Linked DNA regions of Hoeflea algicola. The protein of the gene in region 1 interacts with the protein of each later gene in a pairwise test. Links are inferred from orthologs where the notes say so. Each region holds a gene or a part of one and is shown on either strand. Other genes may lie near its edges.

Region 1 (3,115 bases):
TCAGGCTTGATGCCCTGGAGCTGAATTGACCAATGGCGAACCTGATACCCTGATGTCCCCACTTCATTGTTCGGCTTCAACGCTAAAAAAACGACGCCTACTGTGAAGACAAGTGCGAAAGCCGCCGCTGTCGGAATCAACCATCGATGCATAATGCTATCCTGCAAGCCCGCCCATCAACTCTCCCCGGGCAGATCAATCGGTTTGGGAAGGGTCTGGAGGCGAGTTCCATTGTCTCAATGTTGATCTCAATGAGTCAATGCCAGTGCAGGGGCATGATGTCAGGTTAACTCGCCCTGTTCGAAATGGGCGCGCATTTTTTCCTCAACCTGACCATGTTTATCGGCATCTATGAGGAGCCCTACATGGCGAAATCCGGTCCGCTTTCATTCCAACGCGAATTCGCGGCCAAGCTGCAACATTGGCGGGATCAAGACTATCCGAGCGTGGAGACCTGACGACAGTACAATCTCTCGACGCTACTCCGCGGCATATTGCTGCGAAGCGGCGATGTGACGTTGTCTCGACCTTGACGATTGGCGGATGCTCTAATGGGGCTGAAGGGTGATGTCAGGTGAACTGCAGTTGAAAGTTTTTGCGGCTATCTGGCCGTCATGAACATGAACCCTGTTAGTTGCAAACGCCATCGTTTTCCACCCGCTGTGATAGCCCATACGGTTTGGCTATCCTTGCGATTTCCGTTGAGCCTGCGCCTGGTGGAGGAAATGCTATTGGAGCGCGGCCTCATCGTTTCCTATGAGACTATCCGTTGTTGGGCGAAGAAATGCGGCCCGTACTATGCTAACTGCTTGCGTCGGAAGCCGCCAAACCCGAGCGACATCCGGCATCTGGACAAGGTGGTCGTGACGATCGGCGGCCGGAAATACTGGCTCTGGCGCGCAGTCGATCAGGACGGCTACGTTCTCGACGAGATCGCCCAGATACGCCGAAACACAAAGGGCTGCGAAACGCCTTCTGATCCGGCTGATGAAGAAGCAGAAATCCATGCCGAAGCGTATTGTCACCGACGAACTTCGTTCTTACGCAGCCATGCGGCGTCAAGTCATGTCCACCGTCGAGCATCAATCACACAAAGGGTCGAACAATCGCGCCGAGAACTCTCATCTTCCTCTGCGGAAACGGGAGCGAGTGATGCAGCGGTTCCACTCGCCGGGCGCTTTGCAACGTTTCGTCAATGTCTTCTCCGCTGTCCGAAATCTGTTTGTCCCAACCCACCAGAAATACTCGGCCAACGAAGTCCATCTGCATCGACTCAGGGCGATCGCACATTGGAAGGACGTGGCCGGAAATGCTGCCTGATAACTCCGCGCATACCGGATATGCACTCGTCAGGAATTAACCTGACATCACTCTCAATCAACCTGTTCCAGTCGAACGCATTTCATATTAAGTAATGCATATGGATTTTGATGTCGAACTTCTGACCCTTGGGCTGGAATGCCCGCTGCCGGTTCTCAAGGCGCGCAAGCGTCTGGGCGAAATGCCGGTGGGCGCCGTGCTTTGCCTGGTTTGCGACGATCCGCTTTCTGCCATCGACGTGCCGTTTTTCTGCAGCGAATCCGGGCACGAATTGCTCTCCACCGTTACCACTGGACCTGAGATGCGCTACCGTATCCGCAAGCGCGGTTAGAGCGGTTCAATTTGATTGCACTCAATGCCGGAGCGAGTTGCGTTTGAGCCAAATCTCACTAGCATCGGCCATTGATGGACTCGAAGTGAAAGTTGTTCCCGTGACGATAGCCCTGCCCCCGTCTGACGACGGTTTTCTGCTCAAGACCGATCCCTCCGACCCGCGGCTTTCGGCCGAGGTCACCGGCGTCGATCATCTGGGCGCAAAGGTGACTACACGGGTGGTCACGGAAAAGGCGCTGACGCTTTATCTCAACCGCCAGGAAATCGTCACCATGATGACGATCGGCGATCATCCGGACCTGATGGCTGTCGGTTATCTCTTGAACCAGAACATGCTGCAGGCCGACGACGAGATCACCGCGATCGATTATGACGACGATCTCGAAGTGGTGGTGGTGCGCACCAAACGCGAGACCGATTACGAGACCAAGTTGCAGAAGAAAGTGCGCACCTCGGGCTGCGCCCAGGGAACCGTGTTTGGCGATGTGATGGAGAATTTCTCCGACATCCATCTGGCGCCGGATGCGCGGCTAAAAACCTCGGATCTCTATGCGCTGACCCACAAGATCAACTCTGCGCCGAGCCTTTATCTGGAAGCCGGCGCGATCCACGGCTGCGTGCTGTGCCAGGGCGACGTGCCGCTGGTCTATATGGAGGATGTCGGCAGGCACAATGCGGTCGACAAGATCGCCGGCTGGATGTTCATGAACAAGGTCTCGGCTGACGACAAGGTTTTCTACACCACCGGACGGCTGACCTCGGAGATGGTGATCAAGACCGTGATGATGGGTATTCCCATCCTCGTGTCCCGCTCGGGTTTCACGGCCTGGGGCGTGGAGCTTGCACAAAAGGCCGGTTTAACACTGATCGGCCGGGCGCGCGGCAAAAGGTTTCTGGCGCTCGCAGGTCTGGAGCGGATCGAATTTGATGGTGATCCAGCTGAAGCCGCTGGTGAAGCGCCGCGGCATCGCCGCAAGGGCGCTTCGGGGGATGATTCATGAGCAGCAAAATCGCCGGGCTGGTGTTGGCAGGCGGGTTGTCGCGGCGGATGGGCGGCGGCGAAAAGGCGCTGCAAATGCTCGCCGGACAATCGATGATCTCGCGGGTGATCGACCGGATTGCGCCGCAGGTGGATCAGCTCGCGATCAATGCCAATTCAGACCCGGAACCCTATCTTCAATTTGGTCTGCCGGTACTGCCCGACACGATCGGCGGTCATGTCGGCCCGCTTGCCGGCGTGCTGACCGGGCTTGAATGGGCGGCAAAGCTGCCGGGCATCACCCACATCGTCAGTGCCGCGACAGATACGCCGTTCCTGCCGCTCGATCTGGTAGACCGGTTCTCGGAGCTAAGCGGCCCGGAGCGCATTGTCATCGCCCGCTCGGGTGGCAACCGGCATTCAGTTTTCGGACTGTGGCCGGTGGCATTGCGCGACGATCTGGCTGAGTGGCTGGTCACCAGC
Region 2 (3,146 bases), 2.4 Mb from region 1 along the record:
TCGTCCGACCGCCATTGGTTCATGGGGTCCGACACCAAGAGGCCGATATCAACTCTCAAACAAAAAAGGCATGGCGAGCGCCGCCATGCCTTTGCATTCGTATTGATTGTGGCGGTGTCAGCGCAGGCGCTTGGCAGCCGTTGCCGGGACCAGTTCGCCGGCCAGGCGGCGGTCGAGATAATCCTCGCACTCGCCGATCAACTCGTCGACCTTACCGGTGAAGAAGTGGTTGGCGCCGGGCATGGTCTTCTGGGTGATCAGAATGCCCTTTTGCAGCTTGAGTTTTTCAACCAGGCCAATGACGTCCTTTTCCGGCGCCACTTTGTCTGCATCGCCATGGATGATCAGGCCGGACGAGGGGCAGGGCGCCAGGAACGAGAAGTCATAGGTGTTGGGCTGGGGCGCGATCGAGAAGAAGCCCTCGATTTCCGGGCGGCGCATCAGCAACTGCATGCCGATCCAGGCGCCAAAAGAATAGCCGGCAACCCAGCAGCTCTTGGAATCGGGGTGCAGGCTCTGAACCCAGTCGAGCGCGCCTGCGGCGTCGGACAATTCACCCGCGCCATGGTCGAATTCGCCCTGGCTGCGACCGATGCTGCGGAAGTTGAAGCGCAGCGTGGTGAAACCGCGCTGCTGGAACATATAAAACAGGTTGTAGACGATCTGATTGTTCATAGTGCCGCCGAACTGTGGGTGCGGATGCAATATGATGGCGATGGGCGCGTTCTTTTCCTTGCCCGGCTGGTAGCGGCCTTCGAGGCGGCCGGCGGGGCCATTGAAAATGACTTCAGGCATTCGTACTCCATACGTGAGCTGGGTTCGCGCGCCTGCGGTGCGTCAACTTGGACACGGGCCGGCGGGTGGATATCGCGTCCGCGCTCTTGACGGCGGCGGGGCGGCTCCCTAGAACCTAGTTTAGAATCATTCGAAACTGCAGCGGGTTTGCTGAAAGTGTGAGTGTCTTACGGCATTGGGCACTGAAAATTCAAGAAAAATGCGCCTGCATCTTTATGCAGGCCTTGCAACAGGTGAAGGACACCATGGCGAACGGGCGCCTCTACCTCGATCACAACGCAACCGCGCCGCTTTTACCAGCGGCGAGGGCAGCGATGATTGATGCGATGGCGCTGCCGGGCAACCCTTCCTCCGTGCATGCGGAAGGCCGCAAGGCGCGGGCATTGGTGGCCAAGGCCCGTGATGCCGTCGCTCGGCTTGCAGGCGTTCCGGCTGCTCAGGTTACCTTCACGTCGGGTGCCACCGAGGCTGCCAACCACGTGCTGACCCCGGATTTCAGAATGGGGCGGGCGCCGGTCAGGCTGTCGCGACTGTTTGTCTCGGCGGTTGAACATCCGGCGGTCCTTGCCGGCGGACGATTTGCGCCCGACCAGGTCACGATTGTGCCGGTTGACGGCCATGGGCGGATTGATCTTGGGGCGCTTGAAGAGGCGTTAGCGGCGCAAGACCCGTCTGACGGACAGATCATGCTGGCGCTGCAACTTGCCAACAATGAGACTGGCGTGATCCAGCCTGTGCGGCAAGCGGCCGATCTGGTGAAAGCGTATCACGGGTTATTGGTGGTCGATGCCGTGCAGGGCGCTGGCCGGCTGCCGTTATCGATTGCGGAGCTGGGAGCTGATTTCCTGATTCTCTCGGGTCACAAGGTCGGCGCGGCCAAAGGGATTGGCGCCTTGATTAGCGCCGGCGAAACGCTGATGCCGGCGCCGCTGCTGGCCGGCGGAGGCCAGGAGAAGGGCCATCGCGGTGGCACCGAGAACCTGACCGGGATCGTCGGCTTCGGCGCTGCAGCAGAGGCCGCGATCGTTGCGCTTGGCAGCGTGGTCGAACTTTTGGCGCTACGTGACCAAATGGAATCGGAAATGCGCGCCATTGCGCCGGATGTCATCATCCATGGTGGCGAAGTCGAGCGGTTGGCCAATACCTGCTTCTTCGCACTGCCCGGTCTCAAGGCCGAAACGGCGCAGATCGCCTTCGACGTGGAAGGCGCTGCGGTGTCGGCGGGGTCGGCGTGTTCGTCGGGCAAGATCGGGCCGAGCCACGTGCTCGCGGCGATGGGCGCCGATGCTGAACTGGGCGCGATCCGGGTCAGTCTGGGTCGTGACCACGGCCAGGAAGACATTGCGCAATTCCTGGATGTGTTTAAACGCATCAATGCCCGGCGGATTGCCCGCCAGGGCGCGTAAGCCGCGGCCTGACGCCGCGCACGAAATTCCATTCGCGAACCAAGTTATTTCGCGAATGACATGGCGCAGACAACCGTCTCGCCCTACATAGTGATGGGCCTGCAAGGGCGTATCACACGACGTTAACAAGCTGCCGGCCTTGACCCGGCGAGATTGGAGAGCGCCATGCCTGCGGTGCAGGAGACCATTGATCAGGTCCGCCAAATTGATGTGGACCAATACAAGTACGGTTTCGAAACGGAAATCGAGAGCGATACCGCGCCGAAGGGTCTTACCGAAGACACCATCCGGATGATATCAGCCAAGAAAAACGAGCCAGAATGGATGCTCGAATGGCGTCTCGACGCTTTCAAGCGCTGGCTCACGATGGAGGAGCCGACCTGGGCACGGGTCGACTATCCGAAGATCGATTTCCAGGACATCCACTACTACTCCGCGCCCAAGAGCACATCGGGGCCGAAGTCGCTTGACGAGGTCGACCCGGAATTGCTCCGGGTTTACGAGAAGCTCGGGATTCCGCTCGGCGAGCAGGAAATTCTGGCGGGCGTTGAAAGACCGAAGATCGCTGTCGATGCGGTGTTCGATTCAGTGTCAGTGGTCACCACCTTCAAGGCGGAGCTAGCGAAGGCCGGCGTGATCTTCATGTCGATCTCGGAAGCGATGCGCGAGCATCCGGAACTGGTGCAGAAATATCTCGGCACCGTGGTGCCGGTGACCGACAATTACTACGCCACGCTCAATTCGGCGGTATTCACCGACGGCTCGTTCGTGTTCGTGCCCAAGGGCGTGCGTTGCCCGATGGAATTGTCGACCTATTTCCGCATCAACGAGAAGAACACCGGCCAGTTCGAACGCACGATGATCATCGCCGAGGAGGGGGCCTATGTCTCCTATCTCGAGGGATGCACCGCGCCGCAGCGCGACGAGAACCAGTTGCATGCGGCC

What was found.
Region 2: the proteins of OEG84_RS17150 (region 1) and OEG84_RS05490 interact in binary tests that used the Escherichia coli proteins (3 or more experiments, as listed by UniProt). The link is inferred for Hoeflea algicola from one-to-one orthologs.

What each region holds. Positions count from the first base shown.
Region 1 is NZ_JAOVZR010000001.1:3,512,355-3,515,469, reverse strand. What follows is about bases 244-3,035. They hold OEG84_RS17150 (sulfurtransferase TusA family protein), read left to right. Parts: upstream 244-1,420; coding sequence 1,421-1,651; downstream 1,652-3,035. Other genes in these bases: mobA (molybdenum cofactor guanylyltransferase MobA), read left to right, coding at 2,651-3,035; fdhD (formate dehydrogenase accessory sulfurtransferase FdhD), read left to right, coding at 1,764-2,654; OEG84_RS17160 (hypothetical protein), read left to right, coding at 306-458. Outside these bases: OEG84_RS17165 (MJ1477/TM1410 family putative glycoside hydrolase), read right to left, coding at 1-152; more of mobA, read left to right, coding at 3,036-3,115. UniProt on the Escherichia coli protein: Sulfur carrier protein involved in sulfur trafficking in the cell. Part of a sulfur-relay system required for 2-thiolation during synthesis of 2-thiouridine of the modified wobble base 5-methylaminomethyl-2-thiouridine (mnm(5)s(2)U) in tRNA.
Region 2 is NZ_JAOVZR010000001.1:1,100,492-1,103,637, reverse strand. Bases 298-3,120 are described here. They hold OEG84_RS05490 (cysteine desulfurase family protein), read left to right. Parts: upstream 298-1,040; coding sequence 1,041-2,201; downstream 2,202-3,120. Other genes in these bases: sufB (Fe-S cluster assembly protein SufB), read left to right, coding at 2,367-3,120; OEG84_RS05495 (alpha/beta hydrolase), read right to left, coding at 298-795. Also shown: more of OEG84_RS05495, read right to left, coding at 118-297; more of sufB, read left to right, coding at 3,121-3,146. UniProt on the Escherichia coli protein: Master enzyme that delivers sulfur to a number of partners involved in Fe-S cluster assembly, tRNA modification or cofactor biosynthesis. Catalyzes the removal of elemental sulfur from cysteine to produce alanine.